Regions from separate parts of the Streptomyces tritici genome, predicted to be linked through region 1. Evidence: riboswitches for the same ligand, from Rfam matches in the RefSeq annotation. Region 1 holds a riboswitch; each other region holds the start of a gene.
What was found. A riboswitch is a leader RNA that binds a small molecule or an ion and turns the genes downstream of it on or off. The one in region 1 is predicted to bind S-adenosylmethionine.

Region 1 (9,587 bases):
TCGCCGCCGACTACGACCTCGCCGGCGGGGACTCCACCGAGAAGTACTGGGCCGGCCTCACGGCCGCCTACGAGGCGAGCCACCCCGGGGTCGACATCGACGTGCGGATCGAGTCCTGGAACGACGTCGACCGCGTCGTCGCCGAACTCGTCGACGCCGGCAAGGCCCCCGACCTCGCGCAGATCGGCGCGTACGCCGACCACGCCGCCGCCGGCCGGCTCTACAGCGCCGACGAACTGCTCTCCGTGCCCGTCCAGGCCAACTTCCTCGCCCCGCTGATCTCCGCCGGCGAGATGCGGCGCGTCCAGTACGGGATGCCCTTCGCCGCCTCCACCCGGCTGCTCTTCTACAACAAGAAGCTCTTCGCCCGGGCCGGCGTCGCCAAGGCCCCCACCACCTGGGACGAGCTCGCCGACGACGCCCGGAAGCTGAAGCGCGCAAAGGTGCCCTACCCCTTCGCGCTGCCGCTCGGGCCCGAGGAGGCCCAGGCCGAGACCATGATGTGGCTGCTCAGCGGCGGCGACGGCTACACCGACGACACCGGCCGCTACGTCATCGACTCCGACGCCAACGTCGACACCTTCCGCTGGCTGAAGACCGAGCTCGTCGACAAGGGCCTCACCGGCCCCGTCGCCCCCGGCAAGCTCAACCGCAAGGCCGCCTTCGCCGCCTTCTCGCGCGGCGAGGTCGGCATGCTCAACGGCCACCCCTCCCTGATGAAGGAGGCCGCCAAGCAGGGCGTCGACGTCGGCATGGTCCCGCTGCCCGGCCGGGACGAGAGGCCCCGCGCCGCCATGGGCGTCGCCGACTGGATCATGGCCTTCAAGCAGAACGGCCACCGCAGGGAGGCCGGCGACTTCCTCAACTACGTCTTCAGCGACGCGAACGTGCTGAAGTTCGCCGGCGACAACGACCTTCTGCCGTCCACCGTCAGCGCCTCCCACGCCATGGAGGACGACCCCGAGCACAAGGCCCTCGCGCCGTTCCTGAAGGCACTGCCCGACTCCCGGCTCTACCCCGTCGGCAAGACCTCCTGGGCACGGGTCAGCGACACCGTCAAGCGGAACATAGGCCGGGCCGTCGAGCCGGCCGGTTCGCCGGACGCGGTGCTGGCCACGATCGGGCGGGCGGCGAGGACCGCGGAGGACGCCGAGTAGGGCCGCCGAATAGGTTGGTCGTATGAACGACGCATCGCAGCCCGGGGCCGGGCAGTCGCCCGAGCCGGACCCGCTCGGCGAGCGCGAGCGCGCCGTCCTGGCCCTGGAGCGCCGTTCCTGGCCGGGACCCGGCGCGAAGGAGCGCGCCGTGCGGGAACAGCTCGGGCTCTCCCCGGTCCGGTACTACCAGCTGCTCAACGCGCTGCTCGACGACCCGCGCGCCCTCGCGCACGACCCGGTGACGGTCAACCGGCTGCGCCGGGTGCGCGCCGAGCGTGAGCAGCGCCGCTGAACCGTGCCGCTGACGCGGACGCGGAGCGTGGGTAGGGTCGGGGCATGGTCAGCAGCCTGCCGCATCCGACCACGTCCGCCGGCCGCGACGGTCTGGCCGCGCTTCTCGCGCGTCCGGAGAAGGCCGTCGTCGCCCTCGACTTCGACGGGACGCTCGCCGAGATCGTCCCGGACCCCGAGCAGGCCCGCGCCCATCCCGGCGCGGTGCCCGCTCTGGCCGCCCTCGCCCCGCACGTCGCCTCGGTGGCCGTGGTCACCGGCCGGCCCGCCGGGGTGGCCGTCCGCCACGGCGGCTTCGCCGGGGTGCCCGGCCTGGAGGGCCTGGTGGTCCTCGGCCACTACGGCGCCGAGCGCTGGGACGCCGTCTCCGGCACGGTCACGGCCGCCGAGGTGCCGCCCGGGGTCGCCGCCGTACGGGCGGAACTGCCCGGCTTCCTGGACCGGGTCGGGGCCTGGCCCGGCACCTGGATCGAGGAGAAGGGCCGCGCTGTCGCCGTGCACACCCGGCGCGCGAAGGACCCGCAGAGCGCGTTCGACGCGCTGAAGGTCCCGCTCGGCGAGCTGGCCGCCCGTCACGGGCTGGTCCTGGAGCCCGGCCGGATGGTCCTGGAACTGCGTCCCCCGGGCATGGACAAGGGCATGGCGCTGGCGAAGCATGTCCGCGACACGGCCGCGGAGTCGGTGCTGTACGCGGGCGACGACCTGGGCGACCTGCCGGCCTTCGGCGCGGTGGAGAAGCTCCGCTCGAACGGGGTCCCGGGCCTGCTGGTGTGCAGCGGCTCCACGGAGGTCCCGGAGCTGGCGGAACGGGCCGACCTGTCGGTGGCCGGCCCGTCCGCGGTGGTGGACTTCCTCGCCGGACTGGCGGAGGAACTCGCCGCGCGCCGCTGAACGGCGCGCGGCGGTCGTTCCCTGGTGAGCAGTCCGGGAGTCCTGATCAGTCCGTCGGGATCAGTCCGTCGTGATCAGTGCGCGGCCGGGTTGGTCACGGTGATCCTCAGGTCGTCGCCGGTGTCGTCGGTGACGGTGACCTTCACGCCGTGGCCCGCGACCTTGACGCTCGCTTGGGCGGCCGCCGGGTCGTAGTAGGCGTTCGGGTCGGTGTCGTCGAAGACGGGGATGCCGGGGACGGAGGGGGCGCAGGCCGCCTTCGTCACGACCGTCTGCTGCTGTCCCTTGCCCGACAGGACCTCCTTGTGGAGGCAGATCGCGTCCGTGGCCTCCAGGCCGAAGGTCGCGTCGAAGGGCTGCCGGCGGTTGCTCGGCGCGGTGCCGTCGTCGTAGCGGAACGGCGTGGGCCGGGCGTCGACGGCCATGGCCGCGCCGCCGCCGGGGTGGTCGCTGACGTTGTTGTCGTCGAAGGACCGGTCGACGTACCAGACGAGCATGCCGTTCTGGTACTTGAACCACTCGACCCAGTCCGGGGCGGTGATGCCCTTGCTGAACTGGTACGGGCCCTCGGCGAGCAGCGCGTCGCTGCCGACGTACTCGCGGTTCTCCACGAGGTAGTACCGCGGGAAGGTGGCCGTCTCGGTGCCGGTGGAGATCTTCCAGCGGCCGGTGGCCGTCCAGCCGTTCGTGCCCTGCTCGACGTCGTCGGTCAGCAGCGTGGTGCCGCCGGCCGACAGGGTGATGTCGTCCAGGAACGCGCCGGCGAAGTGCACGCCGCCGTCGGTCTGGTAGCGGAACCGGAACAGCGAGGGCTTGCCCTGGGCGTCGTACGCGTAGCGCAGCGTCGTCCACTTGCCGGCCGAGGAGCCGTCGACGGCCGCGCCGGCGCGCTGCCAGTTCGCGCCGCCGTCGAGGGAGTACTCGGCGAACAGGTAGTCGTAGTCGGCCTCGATCTCGTGCCAGGCACCGGCCGTGACGGTGACCCGGGGCGCGGCCGGCACGGAGCGGGTGAGGGACTGGTTGAGCCCGTCCGCGGAGCCGGTCCACCAGGCGTGCGAGCCGGAGGCGGGGGTGGCGTACGTGGTGCTGGTCGTCTTGTCCGGCAGCGGGATGCGGACGGCCTGCTCCTTGCCGACGGCCTGGAGCTGCGCCGGGCTCAGCGTGTACGTGCCGGTGGCGCCCAGGGGGGCGTCGGCGTAGTCCAGCCAGCCGAGGAACAGCTTCTCCTCCGCGCCCATCAGGCCCGGGTGGGTGCCGATGCCCTCGTTGGCGGCGGCGCCGTGGCTGAGCCAGGAGCCGGAGCTCATCAGGGTCCAGAAGGCGGTGGAGTTCTCGCCGCCGTTGGTGTCGTAGTAGTCCGGCAGGCCGAGGTCGTGGCCGAACTCGTGGCAGAAGACGCCGAGTCCGCCGTTCTCGCCCTCGGTGGTGTAGTCGCCGAGCCAGTACTTCGACTGGCCGATGCGGGCGCCGCCGGCCTTGTTCTGGGTACCGGCCACGTCCGGGCCGGTCAGGCCGTAGTCGTCGCCGTTGACGTACCAGCGGTGGGACCAGATGGCGTCCTCGCCCTGGGCGCCGCCGCCGGCGTCCTCGCCCATGCCGGCGTGCACGGCCTGGAAGTGGTCGATGTAGCCGTCGGCCTCGTCGAAGTTGCCGTCGTGGTCCCAGTCGTTGCGGTCCCAGACGTCGAACTGGGCGAGGTGGGCGTCGATCTCGGCGGGGGACTTGCCGGCCGCGATCTGGGCGTCCCACCAGGCGTTGCCGGTGTCCTGGATGAAGGCCCAGGAGCCGCCGTTGTCCTCGATCGCGTTGTCGCCGTAGAAGGAGGCGTTGTACGGGACCTTGACCCAGTCCTCGACGGTGTTGGTGACGGAGTAGCGGCCGCCCGAGAGGTTCTCGTAGTAGGTCCGCATCGACTCGCCGGGGCCGTTGAAGAAGTTCTCGTAGTAGGCCTTCGAGAAGTCGGCGGTCCAGGCGTTGGAGTTGTCCGTGGTCCGGTCCGGCTTCGGGATCTGGTTGTGCAGCGGGCCGGGGACGGAGCCGTACTTGCCGGCGGACTGGTCGCCGAACTCCGCGAGGATGGTGAGGATCTTCTCGGAGCGGACGGTGGTCGTCTCCACGAATTTTCCGGGTGCGAGTTCGACGACGCCCTTGGCGTTCGCCCTCGCCTTGCCCTTGGCGACCTTGTCGATCGCCTGCTCGCGCATCTCGGTGCGCTGCTCGGTGAGCGGTCCGGGACGGTTGTCGGGCCGGTGGGCGGTGGCGCCCGGTGCTCCCGACGGGGTGTCCCGGGCCTCCTGCGCGGCGGCCGGGGTGAGGCCCGCGGCGAGGAGTGCGGTGAGCGCCGACCCTAGGGTCATGCCCACGACAAGTCTCTTCACGTCTGCGATCCCTTCGCATGCGTGGTCGCATGGTTCGCGCGGTTCGGGGGGTGTCGGATCGCCTGGGGGAACGATCGCGGCAGAGTCTGGCACGGAAGGGGCGCGGAAGAGGAGAGGTCGGCAGCGACATCTTCCGCTACGCGGTGCGCCCACCCCGAATGCCGGACGCCGCGGGGCCGCACGGCCCCGCGGCGCCAACCGCTCCGCTTCCGCTCCGCGGGCCCGACCGCCGCCCGGCGCGGGCCGCTACTCCCCGTCCGGGTCCTCCCGCAGCGCCGCCAGCTGCTCCAGGAACCAGCGCTGCGGCGGCAGCGCGGTCGCCGCGGCGGCGAGGCGCTCCGTGCGCTCGGCCCGCTCGGCGGCCGGCATCGACAGGGCCTCGTGCAGCGCCTGCGCCGTCGCGCTCACGTCGTACGGGTTCACCGTCAGCGCGTCCTCGCGCAGCTCCTCGTACGCGCCCGCGCCCTCCGACAGGACCAGCGCGCAGCCCGCCTCGGAGACCACCGGTATCTCCTTCGCCACCAGGTTCATGCCGTCCCGCACCGGGTTCACCAGCGCCACGTCGGCCATCCGGTACACCGCGAGCGAGCGCGTGAAGTCGTCCTGGACGGAGACCAGCACCGGCTGCCAGTCCGCCGTGCCGAACTCCTCGTTGATCCGGTCCGCCAGCTCCCGGACCGCCGCCGTGTACGAGCGGTACGCCTCCAGGTCCTGCCGGGACGGGTACGCCGAGGCCAGGTGCACCACCCGGCCCCGCCACTCGGGGCGGGCGGTCAGCAGCTCCCGGTAGGCGAGCAGGCCGCGCAGGATGTTCTTGGAAAGCTCCGTCCGGTCGACCCGGGCGATCGTCCTCCGCCCCGGGCCGACCTCCTCGCGCAGCCGGGCCAGCCGCTCGTCCACCTCCGGCCGGTACGCCAGCGCCCGCAGGTCCTCGGCGTCTACCCCGAGGGGGAAGGTCCGCACGCGGGTGGTCCGCTTCGGGCCGCCCCAGTGCATGTGGTCCACCCCGCGCCAGGGGGTGCCGGTGGGCGAGAGCGGCTGGGCGGCCCCGACCGCGCTGTCGATGTGCGCGCCGTTCATGAACGCGAACGCCCAGCTCCACGTGTGGAACCACAGCTCGTCCGCGCCGAGCATCCCCCACACCAGCTCCTCGCGGACGTCCTGCGGCAGCATCCGCAGGTAGTCCGTCGAGGCCCAGGGCGTGTGCGTGAAGTGGCCGATCCGCAGGTCGGGCCGGAGCTCCCGCAGCTGCCCCGGCACCAGCGCCAGGTGGTAGTCCTGCACGAGCACGCAGGCGCCCTCGTCGGCCGCCTCGGCCAGCGCCTCCGCGAACGCGCGGTTGTACGCCCGGTACGCCTCCCAGCGCAGCCGGAACTCCGCGTCGAAGACGGGCTCGCGCGGCACGTCGTACAGGTGGTGGTGGAGGAACCACAGCACCGAGTTCGCGATCCCGTTGTACGCGTCCGCGTACACCGCGGGATCGATGTCCAGCATCCGGACGCCCGGCTCGCCGACGCCCTGCCGCACCGCCTCCCGGTCGCCCTCGCCCAGGGCCGCGCAGACCCACAGGCTGTCCTCCGCCGAGATCGCGCTCAGGCCGGACACCAGCCCGCCGCCGCCCCGCCGGGCGTCGAGCGTGCCGTCGTCCCGGCGCACGTAGCTGACGGGACCGCGGTTGGAAGCGACGAGAACACTGGCCATGGGGCGAACCTAGCCCGTCCCGTATCCGCTCAAACGTACGCCCGGACACGGTGGCGACAACCGGTCAGCGGTCCCGGCGCGCCCGGAGCGCCGCCCGCGCCACCACGCCCGTCGCGCCCAGCGCCAGCATCAGCCCGCCCAGCAGCCACAGACGCTCCCCGGCGTGCCCGGCCGCGCCGAGCAGGGTCCCTTCGTGCAGCAGCCGCGCCTCGTGCATCATCTGTGCAAATCGCATGAAAAGGGAATCTAGTCATCCCTTTCCGCGCCTTTCGGCTGCGCCACGCCCGTCACGGCTCCGCAAGGCGCCTCGGCTGCGCCACGCCCGTCCCGGCTACGCGACCCGCCTGTGCGCGTACTCCGCGATCTCCGTCATCGGCGGCCGCTCCTCGGTGTCCACCGGGTACGTCCGCGGCACGAACCCCGGCTCGCCCGCCGCGCCCCGCTCGAACTGCGTCAGCACCGGCCGCACCAGATGCCCCCGCGACAGCCGCACCTGCGCCGTCCGGTAGATCGCCGCCGCCATCCGGCCCAGCGCCTGACCGCCCTGGTGGCGGTGCTTGCGCACCCCCACGTCCACCTGCGCCAGGGCGTCCAGGCCCACCGTGTGCAGCGCGTCCACAAGGAGCCCCAGCTCCACCCCGTACCCCACCGGGAACGGCAGCCGCTCCAGCAGCGAGCGCCGCGCCGCGTACTCGCCGCCCAGCGGCTGCACGAAGCCCGCCAGCTGCGGCCAGTGCAGGTTCAGCAGCGGCCGCGCCACCAGCTCCGTCACCCGGCCGCCCTGCCCCGGGGCGTCCCCCAGGGGCCGGTCGTACATGGCCTTGACGAACTCCACGTCCGGGTCCGTCAGCAGCGGGCCCACGATCCCCGAGACGAAGTCCGCGGAGAAGTCCCGCAGGTCCGCGTCCACGAAGCAGACGATGTCCCCGCCGGTCGCCATCAGCGAGCGCCACAGCACCTCGCCCTTGCCCGGCACGGCCGGGATCCCCGGCAGGATCGCGTCCCGCGCCACCACCCGCGCGCCGGCCGCCGCCGCCACCTCCGCCGTCCGGTCCGTGGACCCGGAGTCCACCACCACCAGCTCGTCGACGAGCGGGACCGCCTCCGACATCAGTTCGCGCCGGATCACGGAGACGATGTCGCCGACGGTCGCCTCCTCGTCGAGCGCGGGCAGCACGACGCTCACCGTCGTCGCGCGCTTGGCGGCGAGGATCTGGTCGAGGGGACGATCGGCCACCGACCAGGAGCGCCGCCCGAGCCAGCGCTCCACTTCTTCCAGCACGTCCGTTACTCCCCAGTTGCGGTGTGTGATCCATCTCGCGCTTCGGACGGCTGTCTCAACCGCCCACGCCTTCGGTTACAGTCTTGAACAACGCGGAGGCCCGATGCATGTCGGGGTCCCGACCGCGACTCACAATCGAATACCGCTCATCCAGAGGGGCAGAGGGACACGGCCCGTTGAAGCCCCGGCAACCCTCCAGCCGGTCTCCAGTCCGCGCAGCGCGCGGCCGCGAGGCTCCCGGCTAGGGAAGGTGCCAAATCCGTCTCATGGCGAAATGCGCCATGAGGAAGATGAGGAGAAAGGGCCTCGCCTCCATGGCTGTACAGACGGTTGCACCCACCACGAACGCGGTCGATCTCGGCCCCGCCACCGGCCTCTCCTGTCGCGAGTGCGGCGAGCGTTTCGCGCTCGGCCCGATCTTCGCCTGCGAGCTGTGTTTCGGCCCGCTGGAAGTCGCGTACGAACTCCCCGCCGGCGACCCCGAGGCGCTGCGCAAGCAGATCGAGGCCGGACCCGCCAACATCTGGCGCTACGCCCCGCTGCTGCCCGTCCCGGCCGACGTCACCCAGAAGCCCAACCTGAACCCCGGCTGGACCAAGCTCGTCCAGGCGGACAACCTCGCCCGCGCGCTGGGCGTCGAGCCGGGCAAGCTGTTCGTCAAGGACGACTCCGGAAACCCGACCCACTCCTTCAAGGACCGCGTCGTCGCCCAGGCCATCGAGGCCGCCCGCGCCTTCGGCTTCACCACCCTGTCCTGCTCCTCCACCGGCAACCTGGCCGGCGCCGTCGGCGCCGCGGCCGCCCGCGCCGGCTTCCGCTCCTGCGTGTTCATCCCGCACGACCTGGAGCAGGGCAAGGTCGTCATGGCCGCCGTCTACGGCGGCGACCTCGTCGGCATCGAGGGCACGTACGACGACGTCAACCGCTTCTGCTCCGAGCTCATCGGCGACCCGCTGGGCGAGGGCTGGGGCTTCGTCAACGTCAACCTGCGGCCGTACTACGCCGAGGGCTCCAAGACGCTGGCCTACGAGATCTGCGAGCAGCTCGGCTGGCGGCTGCCCGACCAGCTCGTGATCCCGATCGCCTCCGGCTCCCAGCTCACCAAGATCGACAAGGGTCTGCAGGAGCTCATCAAGCTCGGCCTCGTCGAGGACAGGCCGTACAAGATCTTCGGCGCCCAGGCCGAGGGCTGCTCCCCGGTCTCGGCCGCCTTCAAGGCCGGCCACGACGTGGTCCGCCCGCAGAAGCCGAACACCATCGCCAAGTCGCTCGCCATCGGCAACCCGGCCGACGGCCCGTACGTCCTCGACATCGCCCGCCGCACCGGCGGCGCCGTGGAGGACGTGAACGACGAGCAGGTGGTGGACGCGATCAAGCTGCTCGCCCGCACCGAGGGCATCTTCGCCGAGACCGCGGGCGGCGTGACCGTCGGCGTGACGAAGAAGCTCGTCGAGAACGGTCTGCTCGACCCGAGCCTCACCACGGTCGTCCTCAACACCGGCGACGGGCTCAAGACCCTCGACGCGGTGGCCGACACCTCTCAGGCGACCGCCGTCATCCGCCCGAGCCTGGACGCGTTCCGCGACGCCGGCCTGGCGAACTGAGCCGACTGCGACTGAAAGGGAGTAACCGCAGCATGAGCGTCAACGTCCGCATCCCCACCATCCTCCGCACCTACACCGGCGGGCAGTCCGAGGTCCAGGCGGAGGGCGCGACCCTCGCCGAGGTCATCGCGGACCTGGAGAAGAACCACACCGGCATCGCCGCCCGCGTCCTGGACGACCAGGGCAAGCTGCGCCGCTTCGTCAACGTCTACGTGAACGACGACGACGTCCGTTTCGAGCAGGGCCTGGAGACGGCCACGCCGGACGGCGCGGGCGTCTCGAT
Region 2 (9,587 bases), 1.4 Mb from region 1:
TCCTTCGATGTGCGCGGTGGTCTGCTCATCCGGCAGATCCACCACTGGGCGGCGCTGATCTTCCTCGCCGGCATGTTCGTGCACATGATGCGCGTGTTCTTCACCGGCGCGTTCCGCAAGCCGCGTGAGATCAACTGGCTGTTCGGCTTCCTGCTGTTCTTCCTGGGCATGTTCACCGGCTTCACCGGTTACTCGCTCCCGGACGACCTGCTCTCCGGCACCGGTGTCCGCTTCATGCAGGGCGCGATCCTGTCGGTGCCGATCGTCGGCACCTACCTGTCGATGTTCCTGTTCGGCGGCGAATTCCCCGGCGGCGACTTCGTGGCCCGGTTCTACTCGGCCCACGTCCTGCTGCTGCCCGGCATCATGCTCGGCCTGGTGGTCGCGCACCTGATCCTCGTGGTCGTGCACAAGCACACCCACTACGCGGGTCCGGGCCGCACCAACAAGAACGTCGTCGGCATGCCGCTGCTGCCGGTGTACATGGCCAAGGCCGGAGGCTTCTTCTTCCTGGTCTTCGGTGTCATCGCGGTCATCGCGGCGATCGCCTCGATCAACCCGATCTGGGCGCTCGGCCCGTACCGTCCGGACCAGGTGTCCACCGGCGCCCAGCCCGACTGGTACATGGGCTTCGCCGAGGGTCTGATCCGTGTCATGCCGGGCTGGGAGATCGACTTCGCGGGCCACACGCTGGTCCTGGGCGTGTTCATCCCGCTGGTGATCTTCCCGCTGGTCCTCGCGGCCATCGCGGTGTACCCGTTCATCGAGTCCTGGATCACCGGCGACAAGCGCGAGCACCACATCGCGCAGCGTCCGCGCAACGCGCCGACCCGCACCGCCTTCGGCGTCGCGTGGATCACCGCGTACATGATCATGCTCGTGGGTGGCGGCAACGACCTCTGGGCGACGCACTTCCACCTGTCGATCAACTCGATCACCTGGTTCGTCCGGATCGCGTTCTTCGTCGGCCCGGTCATCGCCTTCATCGTGACCAAGCGGATCTGCCTGGGTCTCCAGCGCCGCGACCACGACAAGGTGCTCCACGGCCGCGAGTCGGGCATCATCAAGCGCCTGCCGCACGGTGAGTTCGTCGAGGTCCACACCCCGCTCAGCCAGGGCGAGCTGCACACGCTCACCGCGCACGAGCAGTACGCGCCGGCCGAGCTGCCGCCCGCCGTCGACGAGAACGGCGTCGAGCGGAAGATCGGCCGCATGGAGAAGCTCCGGGTCAGGCTGAACCGGAGTTACTACGGCGAGGGCAACCAGATCGCGAAGCCCACCGTCGAGGAGTACAAGGAGATCCAGAGCGGCCACGGCCACCACTGATCACCTGACCTGCTGACCTGAGGTCGCCACGGCGAGAGCCCCGTCCATTCGCTGGACGGGGCTCTTTGCCGTCCCGTGAGATCGATAGGGTGGGTCCGTACCTTCCGACGATGAGGAGCGACCATGAGCGCTGTGACCCCCGCTGGAGGCACCACCACGGCGGGCCGCTCCTGGCCCGTCGTCCTGGACGGTCTGCTGAGCGGCCGCGACCAGAGCGCGGAGGACACCGCCTGGGCGATGGACCGCATCCTGCGCGGCGAGGCCACCGACGCGCAGATCGCCGGCTTCGCGGTCGCGCTGCGCGCCAAGGGCGAGACGGTCGACGAGATCACCGGACTCGTGCGCACCATGTACGCGCACGCCAACCTGATCGACGTGCCGGGCCCCTCGGTGGACATCGTCGGCACCGGCGGCGACGGCGCCAAGACGGTCAACATCTCCACCATGTCCGCGATCGTGGTGGCCGGCACCGGTGCCAAGGTCGTCAAGCACGGCAACCGGGCGGCTTCCTCCGCCTCCGGCGCCTCCGACGTCCTGGAGAAGCTCGGCGTCAACCTGGAGCTGACCCCGCAGCGGGTCGCCGAGGTCGCCGAGGAGGCCGGGATCACCTTCTGCTTCGCGGTGAAGTTCCACCCGGCGCTGCGGCACGTCGCCGCGGCCCGCAAGGAGCTCGGCATCCGGACCACCTTCAACTTCCTCGGCCCGCTCACCAACCCGGCCCGGGTGAAGGCCCAGGCCACCGGTGTGGCCGACGCCCGGATGGCCCCGATCATGGCCGGCGTGCTGGCCGAGCGCGGCTCGTCCGCGCTGGTCTTCCGCGGCGACGACGGCCTGGACGAGCTGACCACCACCGCCACCTCCAAGGTGTGGGTGGTGCGCGACGGAGCCGTGCGCGAGGAGTCCTTCGACCCGCGGGACGTCGGCATCGAGCTCGTCCCCGTCGAGGCGCTGCGCGGCGCGGACGCCTCGTACAACGCCGACGTGGCCCGCCGGCTGCTCGCGGGGGAGACCGGCCCGGTCCGGGACGCCGTCCTGCTCAACTCGGCCGCCGCGCTCACCGCCCTGCACCCGGGCGGCGGCAGCCTCGCGGAGCAGCTGCGCGCGGGCATCGAGCAGGCCGCCGAGTCCATCGACTCCGGGGCCGCCCGCCGGGCCCTGGACCGCTGGATCGCCGCCAGCAACGCCTGAACCCGCCGCGCCCGCGCAACCCCGTCCGGCATCCGGACGGGGTTGCGCGGAACGCGAGCGGTGGCATACGTTCAGCGACAGGTCATGAGTGACAGCCTCGAAGCCCCGGCTGGCTGTCCGGCAACCCTCCGTCCGTGGCGGGGTGCCCCGGGTGAAGACCGGGCCGTGGACAGCAAGGTTCACGGCAAGCGCGGACCCCTGCGCCAACCCTGGGGTCCTGGTCCTCGAGGGAGCGTCTCGTGAGCAAGCGAATGCGATAGGGCCTTCCGGCCCCTCTTCCGCACCCCCCCTTTTTCCTTTCCTCGCACGCCTCCGCGGGGACGCGGCATCCGCGTCCGCCCGCGTCGAGGCGTCGCATTCGCCTGCCTCGTACGGGAGTTCGCCATGTCCGTTTCCACCGTCGCCGCCCCCGCCGTCTGTGAGCCGCTGCCCGTCCTCGGCCGTGACGTCACCGTCCCGCTCGTCACCGGCGGAGAGGTCGCGTACGCCGCGCTCGACTACGCCGCCAGCGCCCCGGCCCTGCAGCGCGTCTGGGACGACGTCGCCGCCTACGCCCCGTACTACGGCAGCGTGCACCGCGGCGCCGGGTACCTCTCGCAGCTGTCCACCGACCTGTTCGAGAACAGCCGGGCCACCGTCGCGGAGTTCCTCGACTGCCGCGACGGCGACCAGGTGGTCTTCACCCGCTCCACCACCGACTCGCTCAACCTGCTCGCCGCCGTCCTGCCCGCCGACTGCCAGGTGTTCGTCTTCGAGACCGAGCACCACGCCTCGCTGCTTCCCTGGAAGGACGCCCAGGTCACGTACCTGAACGCGCCGCGCACCCCGCGGCAGGCGGTCGACACCCTGGAGCGCGCCCTCGCCGAGCGCGACCCCCACGGCCCCGCCCTGGTCTGCGTGACCGGCGCGTCCAACGTGACCGGCGAGCTGTGGCCGGTGCGCGAACTCGCCGCCGCGGCCCACGCGCACGGCGCCCGCATCGTGCTCGACGCCGCCCAACTCGCCCCGCACCACCCGGTCTCGGTGCGCGAACTGGACGTGGACTGGGTCGCGTTCTCCGGGCACAAGCTGTACGCGCCCTTCGGCTCCGGCGTCCTCGCCGGCCGCGCCGACTGGCTCCAGGCGGCCGAGCCGTACCTCGCCGGAGGCGGCGCCTCCCGTAAGGTCGCCCGCCGCGCCGACGGCGGGGTGCACGTCGAGTGGCACACCACCGCCGCCCGCCACGAGGCCGGTTCGCCGAACGTCATCGGCGTCTACGCCATCGCCGCCGCCTGCAAGGCGCTCACCGAGGCCGGCTTCGACACGCTGGTCGCCCGCGAGCAGCACCTCATCGACACCGTCCGCGCCGGACTGGCCGAGGTGCCCGAGGTGAGGGTGCTCTCCCTGTTCGGCGACGAGGCGCCGCGGGTCGGGGTGATCTCGTTCGTGGTGGAGGGCTGGAACAGCTCGCACTTCGCGGCCGCGCTCTCCGCCGAGTACGGCATCGGCGTCCGCGACGGCCTGTTCTGCGCCCACCCGCTGGTGCGCACGCTGCTGGGCAGCGACCCGCAGGACGTCGGCGAGTGCGGCGCGCCGGAGGCGGAGCCGGGTGAGAGGTCGCTCAACGCGATCCGGGTGAGCTTCGGGGCCGGCACCCCGGACGAGCACGTGGAGCGCTTCGTGGCGGCCGTGAAGGAGCTGGTCCGGGACGGGGCGCAGTGGAAGTACCGCACCGAGGACGGCCGCTGTGTCCCGGACCGCGGCTGACCGCGGCTGACCGCGGTCTACCGGCGGGCTGACCGGCCACTCGTACGGGTGAAGGGGCCTCCGCGGCGGGGCCCCTTCCTCGTGCGACCGGTTATGGCCGGTTACGACTCCAGGCCGATGGCGAAGGCCGCCTCCAGGTCGTGCTGGGAGTACGTGCGGAACGCGACGTGCGTGTCCGTGGCCTCGACGCCGGGGATCTTGCTGATGCGGCCGGGGATCACGTCGGCCAGGTCGTCGTGCCGGGCGACCCGGACCATGGCGATCAGGTCGTAGGTGCCGGTCACCGAGAAGACCTCGCTGACGCTGTCCAGCGCGGCGATCGACTCCGCGATCTCGGGAATGCGGTCCACGCTGGTCTTGATGAGCACGATCGCGGTGATCATGGCTGGCGTTCTCCCTCGGTCGCCGCGGCTGGGACCCTCACCTTATCCGCAGAGCCGTAGCGGCCCCAGGCGTAGAGGAAGCCGAGCGCGAAGCCCACCACGTGGGCCAGGTACGCCACCCCCGGCCCCGGCCCGGCGGAGCGGGCCGCGAGCCACTGCAGCACGAACCAGAAGACCAGCACGATCCAGGCGGGGAAGCGCAGCGGCAGGAACAGCAGGAAGGGGAACAGGCTGGTCACCCGGGCCCGGGGGAAGAGGAAGAGGAACGCCCCGAGCACCGCCGAGATCGCCCCCGACGCCCCCACCAGGGTCTGCTCGCTGGTCGCGTGCGCGGCCGCGTACGCCAGCAGGGCGAGATAGCCGCAGCCGAGGCAGAAGAGCAGGAACTCCAGCCGGCCCATCCGCTCCTCCGCCATCGCGCCGAAGACGGACAGGAAGAGCATGTTGCCCAGCAGGTGCAGCCAGTTGCCGTGCACGAACAGCGCGGTGACGGGCGAGAGCAGGGTGTGCGGCTCGCTGCTCATCAGCTCCGCGGGGATCACGCCCCAGCGGCGGAACCAGTCGCTCTGCGCGGCCAGGAGCCGGTCGCCCGTGCCGTACGACGGATTGAACCCGGAGACCGGCCCGAGCAGGAACACCAGACAGCAGACCGCGATCAGGCCGTACGTCATCGTCGGTCCGCGCACCGCGCCGCGCGCCGCCGCCCGCCAGTCGATCATGCACAGATCATGGCGTAACCGGACCGACGGGGACAGAGCGCCTCGCCGGGGCGCCCGGGAACCGGTGCGCGGGAGCGGCTCGGGGTGCGCGGGGGAGACTAGGGTGACGGGCAGTACCTCCGCAGTTCGACGGCGCACCGCGGGACCCCTCGAAGGAACAGGAAGAAGGACGGCACCATGACGACGGTTCCCCAGCCGACCGCCGAGACCCGCTGGCGCTGCACGCTCTGCGGCAACCTGACCCGCTTCGACGTGACCCGGTCCTCGAAGGTCGTCGAGTACGTCCATCTGGACCTGGCCGGCGAGCCCACCGTGGAGGAGCGCGAGGTGCTCAGTGAGACCATCGAGTCGGTCCGCTGCCGCTGGTGCAACGCGGTGGACCAGATCGAACTGGTGGACAGGCCGGGTACGGCTTCCTGAGGCACGGCGCGGACGACGATGAGGTGACGGAACGTGGAGCAGCCCGCACGGGACGGTGAGCCGGGCGGTGCGGCCGGCGACGCCGCCGAGGCGCTCGACCGACCGCTGCCCGAGGGCGTGCGGCGGCGCGTCGTCGCGCTGGTCGCCGACGCCTTCGGCGGGCTCACGGTCGGCGAGCTCCCGTCCGCGCTGCGGCAGTACGCCCGTTTCACCCCGAGCCGCCGCGCCAAGTTCGCCGGTACGGCGATGGCCGCCGCCCTGGAGACCGACGCGGTGTTCCGGCAGCGGATCGGCGAGCGGTTCAAGGAGGCGGAGCCGGAGCTGGCCTCGGCCGTCGAGTCCGGCAGTCCGCCGGCCGCCGCCGACCCGGTGGACGTGGCCGCCGCCGCGTACGTGCTGCGGCCGGCCGGCTGGGTCAAGCTGGTCGCCGCCGCAGGCGAGGAGGTCCAGCGGGCGGACGCCGAGCGGGCCGAGGAGGCCGGCCGGCGCGAACTGGAGCGGCTGCGCGAGGAGGTGGCCGCCGCCAAGGAGCGCGGCCGCGTCGAGACCGAGCAGCTGCGCCACGACCTGGAGGCCGCCCGCAAGGAAGCGGAATCGCTTCACCGCAAGCTGCGCAGCGCCCAGAGCGACGTGAAGCGCGGCGAGGCGGCGCTGCGCCGCACCCAGGGCGAGATCGACGCGATCCGGGCGGAGGCCGCCGCGCAGGTGTCGGCCGCCGAGAGCGAGACCCGCCGGCTCAAGTCCCGGCTCTCCGAGGTGGAGGCGGCCCTGGAGGCCAGCCGGCGCGCCGCCCGCGAGGGCCGCTCGGTGGAGGACATGCGGCTGCGGCTGCTCCTGGACACGGTGCTGGACGCGGCCCAGGGCCTGCGCCGCGAACTGGCCCTGCCGCCGGTGTCGGTGCATCCGGCGGACCTGGTGGACGCGGTGGAGCCGGGGCGGATGTCGCCGAAGGACATCGCGGCCCGGGCGCTGTCCGAGACCGATCCGGCGCTGCTCGACCAACTGCTCGCGCTGCCCCAGGCGCATCTGGTGGTGGACGGCTACAACGTGACCAAGACCGGCTATCCGACGATGCCGCTGGAGAAGCAGCGGCTGCGGCTGCTCGGCGGACTGTCCGCGCTCGCGGCCCGTTCCGGCGCGGAGATCACCTGTGTCTTCGACGGGGCCGAACTGGCCGCCCCGGTGCTGCTCGCGCCGCCGCGCGGGGTCCGGGTGCTGTTCTCGAAGCCGGGCGTGACGGCCGACGAGCTGATCCGTCAGCTGGTCCGGGCCGAGCCGCCGGGCCGGCCGGTCGTGGTGGTCTCCACCGACCGCGAGGTCGCCGACGGCGTCGCCAAGTCGGGGGCGCGGCCGGTCGCGTCCGCCTTGTTGCTGAAGCGCCTTTCGCGCCTCTCGTGACGGCTCGGCAAGTCCTGGGCGCAATGCCCGGATTCTGATCCGCGCAGGGTCAAGTGCCCGCTACTGCCCGTGTGCTGTATGTAAATAATGTGCCGCCTGCGCGAGATTTTTCGGATGAGGATTTGAACTGATCACAACTCGGTCACTAGGGTCGGGGCTCGAACCTTCACGCGGTTGATCATCCATCCGGGATGGCAGTGAGGGTCCCGCCGGCCCGTGCGGCCAGGCGGCCTGAGGCATAAGGAGCTCGCCCCCGTGGCGTCCCACCGTCGTCCCAAGCAGCCGAGCCGCACCCGTGTGACCGTCCTTACGGCCACGGCCGCCGCGGCCGTCGCCCTCTCCGCCCAGACGGCGCAGGCCGCGCCCAAGCCGAAGATCGACGAGGTCAAGTCCAAGGTCGACAAGCTGCACCACGAGGCCGAGGAGGCCACGGAGCAGTACAACCTCGCCGAGGAGCGCCGCGGCAAGCTGCAGAAGGAGATCAGCGCCCTCCAGGACAAGGTGGCCCGCGGCCAGGCCGAGCTCAACACCCTGCGGGACAGCATCGGTTCGGTCGCCAGCGCGCAGTACCGCTCCGGCGGCATCGACCCCTCGCTGCAGCTCTTCCTCTCCTCCGACCCGGACACCTACCTCGACAAGGCGTCCGCCGTCGACCAGTTGAGCGCCAAGCAGGCCGACGTGCTCCAGTCGATCCAGGAGAAGCAGCGCACCCTCGCCCAGCAGCGCGCCGAGGCCACCACGAAGCTGGCCGACCTGGAGAGCGTCCGCAAGACGCTCGGCGAGAAGAAGAAGTCCTTCCAGGGCAAGCTCGCCGAGGCCCAGAAGCTGCTCAACACCCTGACCGCCGCCGAGCGCGCCAAGATCCAGGCCGACGAGCAGCGCGCCAGCCGCGCCGCCGGCGAGCGCGTCGACCTCGGCAATGAGGTCCCGGCCTCCCAGCGCGGCGCCGCCGCCCTGAACGCCGCCGCCACCCAGATCGGCAAGCCGTACGTCTCCGGCGCCGAGGGCCCCAACTCGTACGACTGCTCCGGTCTGACGCAGTGGGCCTACCGCCAGGCCGGCGTGGGCATCAGCCGCACCACCTACACCCAGCAGAACGACGGCGTGAAGATCGGCCGCAGCCAGCTCAAGCCGGGCGACCTGGTCTTCTTCAACAGCCTGTCGCACGTGGGCCTGTACGCGGGCAACAACACGATCCTGCACGCCCCCAAGCCGGGCGCGGTCGTCCGCTACGAGTCCATGGACTACATGGGCACCTTCCAGTTCGGCGTCCGCATCTGACGCCTCGCCGGACTCCGTTCGGGCGAAATCGCTCCGCCCCGCACTGACTCCACGCCCCGCCGGTGACCTGTGAACTCCGGCGGGGCGTCACTGTGCGTACGCGGCGCCTTCGTTGGTACCGGGTGACGGACGGGTTACTGTCTGCCGTCGCGACAGCTACCCGGAAGGAGCGCGGTACGTGGCGTCCCATCGCCGGCCCTCGAAGGCCACCGTTCTGTCCGCCGCGGCGGCCACCGCCGCGGCCGCCCTCGGCGGCGCCGCGCCCGCGCTCGCCGACCCGCACGGCGGCGCCCCCGCGACCCGGGCCACGGTCGACCGGCTCTTCGAGGAGGCCGAACGCGCCACCGAGGGCTACAACAAGGCGGACGAACGCGCCGACCGGCTGCGCGCCGAGGTCTCCCGCGCCCGTGACAGCGTCGCCCGCGGCCAGGAGCGGATCAACCGCATGCGCGGCGCCCTCGGCACGCTCGCCGGGGCCCAGTACCGCTCCGGCGGCCTCGACCCCGTGCTCGACCTGCTGCTCTCCTCCCGCCCGGACACCTACCTCGACCGGGCCGCCGCGCTGGACCGGATGACCGCCCGCCAGGGCGACTCCCTCACCCGGCTCCAGCGCGAACTGCGCCACCTCGACCAGGAACGCGCCGAGGCGAGCCTCGCCCTCGCCGAACTCGAGCGCAGCCGGCAGCAGGTCGCCCGCCACAAGCGCACGGTCGAACGGAAACTCGCCGAGGCCCGACGCGCCCTGGAGGCCCTGCCCGAGGCGGAGCGGGCGGACTTCGACCGGGCCTCCCGGTCCGGCCGCGACGGCGAACTCCCGCCGCTCGCCGGTCTCGGGGCCTCCTCCTCCCGGGCCGCCGCGGCGCTGATGGCCGCGCGCAGCGCGGTCGGCAAGCCGTACGTCTGGGGCGCCACCGGCCCGTCCGGCTTCGACTGCTCGGGCCTGATGGTCTGGTCGTACCGGCAGGCCGGGGTGAGCCTGCCGCGCACCTCGCAGGCGCAGCGGCACGCGGGCCGGCGGGTGCCGCTCTCCGAGGCCCGGCCCGGCGACCTCGTCACGTACCGCGGCGACGCCAGCCACGTGGCCATCTACGCGGGGAACGGCCAGGTGATCCACGCCCCCTACCCA
Region 3 (9,587 bases), 3.3 Mb from region 1:
TCTCCTCCGGCGGCGCGGCGAGGATGTCGCGGTCGAGCACCACCAGGTCGGCGAGGTGGCCGGGGCGCAGGCTGCCGGCGTCGTCGTGGCCGTTCACGTGCGCCGCGCCCGCGGTGTAGGCGGCCAGGGCCGTCGGCAGGTCGAGGCGCTGCTCGGGCAGGAAGACCCGGTGGTCGTCGGTGCCCGGTTCGCGGCGGTTGACGGCCACGTGGAGGCCCGCGAGGGGGTCGGGGCTCGAGACGGGCCAGTCGCTGCCGGCGGCGAGGGTGGCCCCGGCGCGGACCAGATCGCCGAACGGGTACTGCCAGGCGGCGCGTTCGGGCCCGAGGAACGGGATGGTCAGCTCGTCCATCTGCGGCTCGTGCGCCGCCCACAGCGGCTGGATGTTCGCGAGGGCGCCGAGCGCCGCGAACCGCGGCACGTCGTCGGGGTGGACGACCTGGAGGTGGGCCAGGTGGTGGCGGTTGCCGCGCCGCCCGTTGACGGCCACGGCGGCCTCCACCGCGTCGAGCGCCTCGCGCACGGCGCGGTCGCCGAGGGCGTGGAAGTGGACCTGGAAGTCCAGGGCGTCGAGCGCGGTGACGTGGTCGCGCAGGGCGACGGGGTCGACGAAGCTGAGCCCGGAGTTGGCCGTGGCGCAGCCGCAGCCGTCCAGGTACGGGGAGGTCATCGCGGCGGTGAAGTTCTCCGCGATGCCGTCCTGCATGATCTTGACCGAGCCGGCCCGGAACCTCCCGTACGTCAACTCCTCGCGGCGGGCCACGAGTTCGGGAATCTGCTCGGCGCCGCGCTCGCGGTCCCACCACAGCGCCCCCGTCACCCGCGCGGTCAGCGAACCGTCCCGCGCCGCGGCCAGGTACGCGCCGGAAGGGTCGGGCATGCCGTTGAACGCGCCGAGCAGCGCGTCCTGCCAGCCGGTCACGCCCAGCGAGTGCAGCAGCCTCTGCGCCCGCAGCAGAGCCGCGAGCCGCTCCTCAGGGGTGCTCGGCGGCACGAGGCGCGACACCAGTCCCGTCGCACCCTCCTGCAGCATGCCGCTGGGCGACCCGTCCGCCTCCCGCTCGACGCGCCCGTCGGCCGGGTCCGGGGTGGCGGCGGTGACCCCGGCGAGCTCCAGGGCGCGGGAGTTGGCCCAGGCGCCGTGGTGGTCCCGGTTGGACAGCAGTACCGGCCGGTCCGGTACGACCGTGTCGAGCAGGTGCCGGGTCGGCAGCCCGCCGGCGAAGGTCTCCAGGGACCAGCCGCCGCCGGTGATCCACTCCCGGTCCGGGTGCGCCTCGGCGTAGGCGCGGATCCGCTCCAGGCACGAGTCGACGTCGACGACACCGGTCAGGTCGCACTGGGCGAGCTCGCTGCCGCCGCCGACGGCGTGGATGTGCGCGTCCTGGAAGCCGGGCAGCAGCAGCCGGCCGGTCAGGTCGACGACCTCGGTCCGGGGGCCGATCAGCTCGCGCACCTCGTCGTGGCCGACGGCCGTGATCCGTTCCCCGGTGACCGCGAGCGAACTCGCGCGCGTCCGGGCGGAGTCCATCGTGAGGACGGGTCCTCCGGTGAAGACCAGATCGGCGTGGGGCATACGGCGGCTCCCTTGCGTGCGGCGCGCCGGGCGGGCGCGGGGCGGCGGACAGGACGCCATGCAAGCCTGTCGGCGGTTTACAGGTCAATGGTGTTGACATAAGGTGCGGCCATGTCCGATCGCGTGGTCCCCGAAGGCGCCCGGCGGCGGCGCCGGCCGACGAAGCAGGGCGCCGTCCTGTCCGAACGCCTCATCGTCGAGACGGCGTTGCGCCTGGTCGCCGAACACGGCGCGGACGCCCTGTCGGTACGGCGGCTGGGCGCCGCCCTCGGCGCGGACCCCAGCGCCCTGTACCGCTACTTCCGCAACACCGACGCCCTGCTCCTCGCCCTGGCCGACGAGATGATCGGCCGCGCCCAGGAGGGCTGGCGGCCGACCGGCGACTGGCGCGCGGACCTGCGCGCCCTGGGCCTGCGCATCCACGCCGCGTACCTGGCCCAGCCGCAGGCCGCCCTGCTGGCCGCGCACCGCACCACCGGCCGCCCGCACGAGACACGGGCCGTCGAGACGATCCTCGGCATCCTGCGCGACGGCGGCTTCCCCGACGCCCTGGCCGTACGGATCTACCATGCCTTCGTCGACCAGGCCCTGGCCTTCGCCGCCCAGGACGCCGCGGCCGCGGCCCTGCCCGAGGCGGCGGCGGAGGCGGACGCCGAAGTCTGGCACGCCGCGTACGGCCGCCTGCCCGCCCGGACCCACCCGAACATCGCGGCCACGTACCCGCTGCTCGCCGCCGAAATGCGGCACAGCGGCTACCCCTTCGCCCTCGAACTCACCCTCGCGGCGGCGGCAACACTCCATCCTGACGCCTGACGCCTGATGGCGAATTCCAGGAAGAGGACTCGGCGACGCCATGCTTCAGGCAGTCCCCGGCGTTCGGTGGGGGGTGACGTGACCGGTCCAGGACGAGGGTTCCTGGGGCGAATCCCAGACCACTTCGACGTCGACTTCGTGGAAGTCGCGCGCGAGTCCTACGACCATGGCTTCCGCGCGGCCCCGCGCCTCGGCGGGGTCGGCGTCGATCGGCGCGTCGGGAAGCCGCCCGCAGAGCATTCCGCCTTCGGCGGTGAGGACCGTGTGGCGCCAGCCCTCCGGCGTCGCCAGCAGGACGACGGCCTTCGGCATGCCGAAGGGAGTCCGCTTCTTCTTGGCCTGCGGTCGTTTCCCCATGGAGCCATCCAACATCGTCGGCGCACGGGATGCGGAGGCCAGGTGCGTGCGTGGGTGCACCGCGTGCCGGGCCTGAGCCGGGGGAGGGCGCAGGGCTTGGTGGCGTTGCCGGTGTCAGGGGTGGCGGATGGCTTCGGTGAGGCGTTCGGCCGCGTCGACGGCGACCTGGGCGAGCAGCGTGCCGGGGTTGCGGGTGAGGCGTTGGATCGGGCCTGTGACCGTGAGGGCGGCCACGACGCGATGGGCCGCGTCGCGCACCGGCGCCGAGACGGACGCCATGCCGGGTTCGCGTTCGCCGGTCGACTGGGCCCAGCCCCGGCGTCGTACGCCGCTGAGGGTGGTGGCGGTGAAGCGGGCCCCCTGCAGACCGTGGTGGTAGCGCTCGGGTTCCTCCCAGGCCAGCAGGACCTGGGCGGCGGAGCCGGCCTTCATGGGGAGTGCGGAACCGACGGGCACGATGTCACGCAGGCCCGAGGCGCGTTCGGCGGCGGCGACGCAGACGCGCATCTCCCCCTGCCGGCGGTACAGCTGCGCGCTTTCGCCGGTGGTGTCACGCAGGGCGGTGAGTACCGGGCCCGCCGCGGCCAGCAGGCGGTCCTCGCCCGCCGCGGTCGCGAGTTCGGCGAGCCGGGGGCCGAGGACGAAGCGGCCCTGCAGGTCCCTGGCGACGAGGCGGTGGCGTTCGAGGGCGGTGGCGAGCCGGTGGGCTGTGGGCCGGGCCAGTCCCGTGGCGGTGACCAACCCCGCCAGTGTGGCGGGCCCTGACGCCAGCGCGCCCAGGATCACTGCGGTCTTGTCGAGGACGCCGACACCGCTAGAAATATCCGATATATCCATGAGAAGAGGTGCTCCAGTCTCGACCCGCGAGGCATGCGAGGCGTGCGAGGCATGCGAGGCATGCGTCGCGGGAACCGCGCCCAGGCGGAGGGCAGGGAAGATCAGTGGGGAAGGGCCGAAGCGGTCGGCCGATGCGCCGCGGTGATCACGAGACGGATACGCGGGTACGCGGAAAGCCCGGGGCAGACAGAAGCGGGGCGAAGGTCAGCACAGAGAGCACCGTGTCTCCTCATCTTTTCCCGCGCCACGTTGGCGCGGGCCGGAGTTGGCACTGATCCCGACGGCGCGGCGCGAACATGGAGCGCCGGGTCGAACGGGGAGTTGCCGGGGCTTCGTAGGGCCGGTCCCTCCACCCCTCTGGATGATTCGCGAGGAACCATACAAGACTCCGGGCGCTCCCTGCCAACGGCTGCCCGGCTCCGCGAGCGGCAGGTCAGGCGGCCCGCGACGCCGCCGGCGGCGGAACCGAATCCGTTCGGACGCCGGGGCGGGCCTGTGACGAGGTGCAGCAGTACGCGAGCGAGCCGCGCGGGGACAGGACCCGGCGGCGTCGGCTTCGGTCAGGGCCAGACCTGACCGCCGGTCGGCGCGCCTCCGGCCAGTACCAGAAGCGTGGCGTCGAGGCCCGCCATGACCATGATGGCGACGAAGGGCACGCGCCCGCGCACCCACGCGGACGGTCCGGCCACCGCCACGAGGCAGAGCGCGGAGGTCACTCCCGTCAGGCCCATTCCCGCCGGGGACACCGGCCCCGCCGGGCCGGCCGTCAGCACCACGGAGGCGGCGAGGGCCAGGACCGCGGCCGACGCCACGGACCCGCGCCGACCCACTCTCTGCGGGAGCCCGCGCACCCCGCCCGCGAGGTCGTCGTCCAGGTCCGGCAGGACGTTGGCGAAGTGGGCGCTGGTCCCCAGCAGCGCCGCCGCGGCGGTCAGCCACAGGGGTGGCCACGGGCGGCCGGGGAGCGCCAGTGTCAGGAACGCGGGCAGCAGCCCGAAGGCGACCGCGTACGGCAGCCAGGAGAGGACCGTCCGCTTGAGCCACAGGTTGTACGTCCAGCCTGAGGCGACGCAGACGAGGTGCACCACGCCGGCCAGGAGCCCGCAACCGAGCGACAGCGGCACGCAGAGCAGCAGCGCGACGACGGCCGCCGCTTCCACCGCGCCCGGCCGCGCGGCGCCCGTGGCCAGCGGCTTGTCACGGCGGCCCGCGGCCCGGTCGCGCCGCCGGTCCAGAAGGTCGTTGCACCAGCCGATCGACAGCTGACCGGCTGCGACCGCCGCCACCGCCTCGGCCGCCGAGGCCGCGCCGAGGCCGGACGCGACGGCCAGCAGCGCGGCGAGGACCGTCACCGCCGCCGCCGGCACGGGGTGACTTGCCTTCAGCAGGCCGACGACAGTTCGGCGTTGCTCCGAACCCGGAACGGCGGCCGGAGCGGCGAGGCGGGGAGTTCCCTTGTCCGTGGTGGGGCGCACCGCACCACGCTAGGCGACGGCGCGCCCACGACCGCCGGGTTGAGGGCGTCGGCGTCCTACCGTCCCTATGTTGGAGCAATGACCCGCGTCCTCGCGGTGAGCACGGCTTTCCCGCCGCACCGCCACATGCAGCACGAGATCACCGAAGACCTCGTCTCCGGTCTGCCGCCGGGATCCGGCAGGGATCTCGTGCGCCGGCTGCATGCGGCGGCCGGCGTGGAGAGCCGTCATCTCGCGCTGCCCCTCGACCGCTACCGCGCTCTCGGCACCTTCGGCGAGACCAACCGCCTGTTCGTCGAACGGGCCACCGCGCTGGGCGCCGAAGCCGTCGAGCGGGCGCTCCGCGATGCCGGCGTGCGCGCGGAAGACGTCGACCTGGTCGTCTCGACGACCGTGACCGGCATCGCGACCCCCTCCCTGGAGGCGCGTCTGGCCGAACGGATCGGTCTGCGCCCGGATGTCAGGCGCGTGCCGCTGTTCGGGCTCGGCTGCTCGGCGGGCGCGGCCGGCCTGGCCCGGGTGCACGACTTCCTCGACGGCCGGCCCGGCGGCACCGCGCTGCTGTTGTCCACCGAGCTGTGTTCGCTCACCCTGCAGCGAGCCGATCTGTCGACGGCGAACCTGGTGGCGGGCGGCCTGTTCGGCGACGGGGCCGCCGCACTCGTGGCCGTCGGCGGTGACCGGCCCCGTACGGAACCGGGCGCGTCCCACCCCGCGTCCCACCCCGCGTCCGGTCCTCCCGGGCCGACGGTCGCGGCGACGCGCAGCCGCCTGTACCCGGGGACGGAGCACCTGTTGGGCTGGGACGTCGGCGACTGGGGCTTCCGCATGGTCCTCGGCCCGGAACTCCCCGAGCTCGTCAGGCTGCACGTGACGGAGGAGGTCGAGTCCTTCCTCGCCGAGCACGACCTCAAGCCCGCGGACGTCACGGCGTGGATCTGCCACCCCGGCGGCCCGAAGATCCTGGACGCGCTCGCCGACGGACTCGGCCTGCCGGACGCGGCGCTCGCGGCGAGCCGCCGCGCCCTGGCCGGCCACGGCAACCTGTCGTCCGCGTCGGTGCTGCAGATCCTGCAGGCCACGCAGGCCGACGGGCCGCCACCCGGAACGATCGGCCTGATGATCGCCTTCGGGCCGGGCTTCTCGTCCGAACTCGTCCTCCTGGCCTGGTGAGGCTGCCGTGACCCTGACCGAGACGTCGTACACCGTGCTGGTCCTGCTGGTCGCCGCCGAACGCTTCGCGGAACTCGCCGTGGCGCGCCGCAACGGCGCCTGGAGCCGCGCCCGGGGCGCCCGCGAGTACGGTGCGGGGCACTACCCGGTCATGGTCGTCCTGCACACCGCACTGCTCCTCGGCTGCCTCGTCGAACCCTGGGCGGCCGACCGGCCCTTCGTGCCGCTGCTCGGCTGGGTCGCCCTCGCCCTCGTGCTGGCCGCCCAGGCGCTGCGCTGGTGGTGCATCGGCACGCTCGGGCCCCGTTGGCACACGCGGGTGCTGATCGTCCCGGACCTTCCTCTCGTCGCCTCGGGCCCGTACCGCCACCTCCGGCACCCCAACTACGTCGCGGTCGTCGTCGAGGGCGCCGCCCTGCCGCTCGTCCACACCGCCTGGCTGACCGCCCTGGCCTTCTCCCTCCTCAACGCGGCGCTGATCACCGTCCGCATCCGCTGCGAGAACTCGGCCCTGGCGCCTTCACGCGCGCTGCCGCCCACCGGTGCCGTGTCGTGATCGACATCCTCGTCGTCGGCGGCGGCCCGGCGGGCCTGGCCACCGCGATCCACGGAGCACGGCGGGGCTTCGACGTCGTCGTCGCCGAGCCCCGGCCCGCGCCGATCGACAAGGCCTGCGGCGAGGGACTGATGCCGACGGCGGTACGCGCCCTGAGCTCCCTCGGCGTGCAGGTGCCGGGCGCGCACCTCCGGGGCATCCGCTACGTCGACGCCGCCGGCGACCGGCGCGCCGAAGCCCGCTTCCGCACGGGATCCGGTCTCGGCGTCCGCCGGACCACGCTGCACCAGGCACTCGCCGCCCGGGCCGCCCAGCTCGGTGTCCCGGTCATCCCGCACCGCATCCGACGGGTGACCCCCTCCGACGGGTACGTGACCGCGGACGGGATCACCGCCCGCTACCTCGTGGCGGCCGACGGACTGCACTCGCCCATCCGGCGCACCCTGGGCCTGACCGTGCGGCCGGCCACCCGGCGACACGTGCCGCGCTACGGCCTGCGGCGGCACTACGCCGTCGAGCCGTGGACCGACCTGGTCGAGGTGTACTGGTCCGCCGACTGCGAGGCATACGTGACTCCGCTCGGACCCCGGCAGCTCGGCGTCGCCATCCTCACCTCCCGCCACCTGCCCTTCGACGACCAGCTGACCCGCTTCCCCGCACTGGCCGCCCGTCTGCGCACGGCCGAGGGCACACCGGTCAGGGGCGCCGGACCGCTGCGCCAGCAGGCCCGCACCCGGGTGGCCGGCCGGGTCCTGTTCGTGGGCGACGCCGCCGGGTACGTCGACGCGCTGACCGGCGAGGGCCTCACCCTCGCCCTGACAGCGGCGGACACCCTCGTACGCTGCCTCCACGACGGCCGCCCGGAGGCGTACGAATCCGCCTGGCTCCGCCTGTCCCGCAGCTACCGCCTCCTGACGAGTTCTCTCCTCTGGGCGCGGAACCAGCCACCCTTGGCCCCTCTGATCACGCCCGCCGCCGCCCGCTTTCCCGGCCTGTTCCAGAGCGCCGTGAACCTGATCGGCTGACGGGACCGACCCCGGGCGACCTGCTCGGCGGAAAGGGCGAACGTCGTCCTAGAGGGCGCTAGTTGTCGAACCAGACGACGAGCCGGACGTGCTCGTCGCCGTGGACGTCGGCCAAGGCCCGCATCGTCGCCCATACCGGAGCCCATTCGCCGCCCTCCGGTACGGCATCCCGTCGGCTCGTGCGTACGACGCGGAACAGCCGGCCGTCCTGGATCCACTCGTCACCCTCCGGCCTGTCGGCGTGATCCCAGAACCCCTTCCCGGTCAGCACCCAGTCTCCGGAGGCCACGCGCGTGAACATGTGGACGCGCTCGTCCACCTGCTCGGCCAACTCGTCCCCATCCACCCGTGACAGCTCGTCCCACCCGATCCACGTCGCGTCGTGCGCGTCCCGCCCCCAGCCCTCGTACCTCCGCCGGGCCTCCTCAGAGACATCCCCCGGCAGCCCCCGCTCCGCGGCCAGGGGCCGGAAGCCCGCGAGGTTCCGTACGCCGAACAGGCAGCCGAAGGCGTCGTAGTCCCGCCCGCTGTACAGCAGGTCCAGGTCGACGGCCCCGTGCCAGCCGGTCATGTCCTCGGCGTCAAGCGTGCGGTAGTTGGTACGGCACTCCAAGAAGCCGTGTATGTCGGTTCCCATACCGACGGATTCTGCGCCCTGTGCATCAGGGGGACCACGGGATTTCGGGGGCCTGGCTTCTGGATCGGGATGGCATCGCGGGTCATCGGCGGAACTCGCTGACCAGCGAGTGCGCATGGTGTCGGGTGCATGTGCCCCTGTGCCCCCATGGATCGTTTCCCGGCCCCGCCGGGCAGTCACTCGGATCCGGTCGAGACCGAACGCAGCTTCTCGTGCAGCTGGTTCGCGACGGAAGCAGGGCGACATCGCGGCAGCGGTCAATCGTGCCGGGCGACCTTGACGGCGGAGACGAGCAGGACCAGGGCCAGGGCGGGAATCAGTACCGCATCCGGGACGACCCCGAGCAGCAGCCCGCCCACCAGCGCACCGGCGACAGAGCCGCCGATCATGGTGAGCGCGAAGCGGACGTGGGTACCGAGCACCGCGAAACTGCCGTCTCGGCTGTAGCGGGCGAACGCGACCAGCATGGTCGGCAGGGACACCAGCAGGGACAGGCTGCCCGCCGCTTTGACGTCCACCGCGAACAGCAGCACGATCGTGGGGATCAGGAGTTCCCCGCCGGCCACGCCCATGAGCGCCGCGACCACCCCGATGCCGAAGCCGGCCAGGACGCCGCAAAGCACTTGGGCCCACAGGGGCAAGACGAGCGATCCCAGGGTCGTGGCGTGGGTCGCCACCAGCGCCGCAGCCATGACGACCATCAGCGCGGCCAGGACCCTGTACAGGGTGGCGCTCCGCATCCGTACCGCCCACGACGCCCCGGCCCACGCGCCCAGCAGGCTCCCCGCCAGCAGGTTGACCACGACGGGCCAGTGCCCGAAGACCTCGGGAGGCGGCACCGCCGCGAAACGGGCGGGAAGCGCGACGAGAACGACGACCAGGCTCATCGCCTTGTTCAGGATCACGGCTGACAGCGCGGCGAACCCGAACACGCCGATCAGCAGCGGCAGTCGGAACTCCGCGCCGCCCAGGCCGATCATCCCGCCGAGCACGCCCACGGCCCCGCCCGCGGCGAACACCCATGGGGCTGAGTACGTCGGCGTCGAGACGAGGTCCTTGTCCACGGCCATGGCCATGATCCTTGCCTGCCTCATGCCCCGCTCGCCATGGGCCGGCTCCTCCTTCGGCCGAAGACACC

Region 2: linked by a shared signal. The riboswitch ahead of ACNJ93_RS07870 (aminotransferase class V-fold PLP-dependent enzyme) and the one ahead of thrC (threonine synthase) in region 1 are both predicted to bind S-adenosylmethionine.
Region 3: linked by a shared signal. The riboswitch ahead of ACNJ93_RS29400 (IclR family transcriptional regulator) and the one ahead of thrC (threonine synthase) in region 1 are both predicted to bind S-adenosylmethionine.

Annotation. Positions count from the first base shown of each region.
Region 1 covers NZ_CP183183.1:3,098,316-3,107,902, reverse strand. Annotated here, with positions in the region: gene ACNJ93_RS14185 (extracellular solute-binding protein) at 1-1,157, shown strand, start outside; gene ACNJ93_RS14180 (DUF3263 domain-containing protein) at 1,180-1,449, shown strand; gene otsB (trehalose-phosphatase) at 1,494-2,339, shown strand; gene ACNJ93_RS14170 (immune inhibitor A domain-containing protein) at 2,414-4,696, opposite strand; gene ACNJ93_RS14165 (alpha,alpha-trehalose-phosphate synthase (UDP-forming)) at 4,964-6,418, opposite strand; gene ACNJ93_RS14160 (hypothetical protein) at 6,483-6,653, opposite strand; gene ACNJ93_RS14155 (glucosyl-3-phosphoglycerate synthase) at 6,750-7,700, opposite strand; SAM riboswitch class I at 7,844-7,997, shown strand; gene thrC (threonine synthase) at 7,982-9,304, shown strand; gene ACNJ93_RS14145 (MoaD/ThiS family protein) at 9,337-9,587, shown strand, end outside.
Region 2 covers NZ_CP183183.1:1,685,748-1,695,334, reverse strand. Annotated here, with positions in the region: gene ACNJ93_RS07880 (cytochrome b) at 1-1,326, shown strand, start outside; gene trpD (anthranilate phosphoribosyltransferase) at 1,450-2,514, shown strand; SAM riboswitch class IV at 2,595-2,711, shown strand; gene ACNJ93_RS07870 (aminotransferase class V-fold PLP-dependent enzyme) at 2,899-4,260, shown strand; gene ACNJ93_RS07865 (Lrp/AsnC family transcriptional regulator) at 4,362-4,643, opposite strand; gene ACNJ93_RS07860 (rhomboid family intramembrane serine protease) at 4,640-5,362, opposite strand; gene ACNJ93_RS07855 (hypothetical protein) at 5,540-5,782, shown strand; gene ACNJ93_RS07850 (NYN domain-containing protein) at 5,816-7,180, shown strand; gene ACNJ93_RS07845 (NlpC/P60 family protein) at 7,436-8,461, shown strand; gene ACNJ93_RS07840 (NlpC/P60 family protein) at 8,640-9,587, shown strand, end outside.
Region 3 covers NZ_CP183183.1:6,406,995-6,416,581, forward strand. Annotated here, with positions in the region: gene ACNJ93_RS29385 (amidohydrolase) at 1-1,576, opposite strand, end outside; gene ACNJ93_RS29390 (helix-turn-helix domain-containing protein) at 1,688-2,389, shown strand; gene ACNJ93_RS29395 (hypothetical protein) at 2,435-2,746, opposite strand; gene ACNJ93_RS29400 (IclR family transcriptional regulator) at 2,861-3,583, opposite strand; SAM riboswitch class I at 3,810-3,951, opposite strand; gene ACNJ93_RS29405 (UbiA family prenyltransferase) at 4,144-5,058, opposite strand; gene ACNJ93_RS29410 (type III polyketide synthase) at 5,137-6,231, shown strand; gene ACNJ93_RS29415 (isoprenylcysteine carboxyl methyltransferase family protein) at 6,239-6,787, shown strand; gene ACNJ93_RS29420 (NAD(P)/FAD-dependent oxidoreductase) at 6,784-7,812, shown strand; gene ACNJ93_RS29425 (hypothetical protein) at 7,871-8,449, opposite strand; gene ACNJ93_RS29430 (TSUP family transporter) at 8,707-9,519, opposite strand.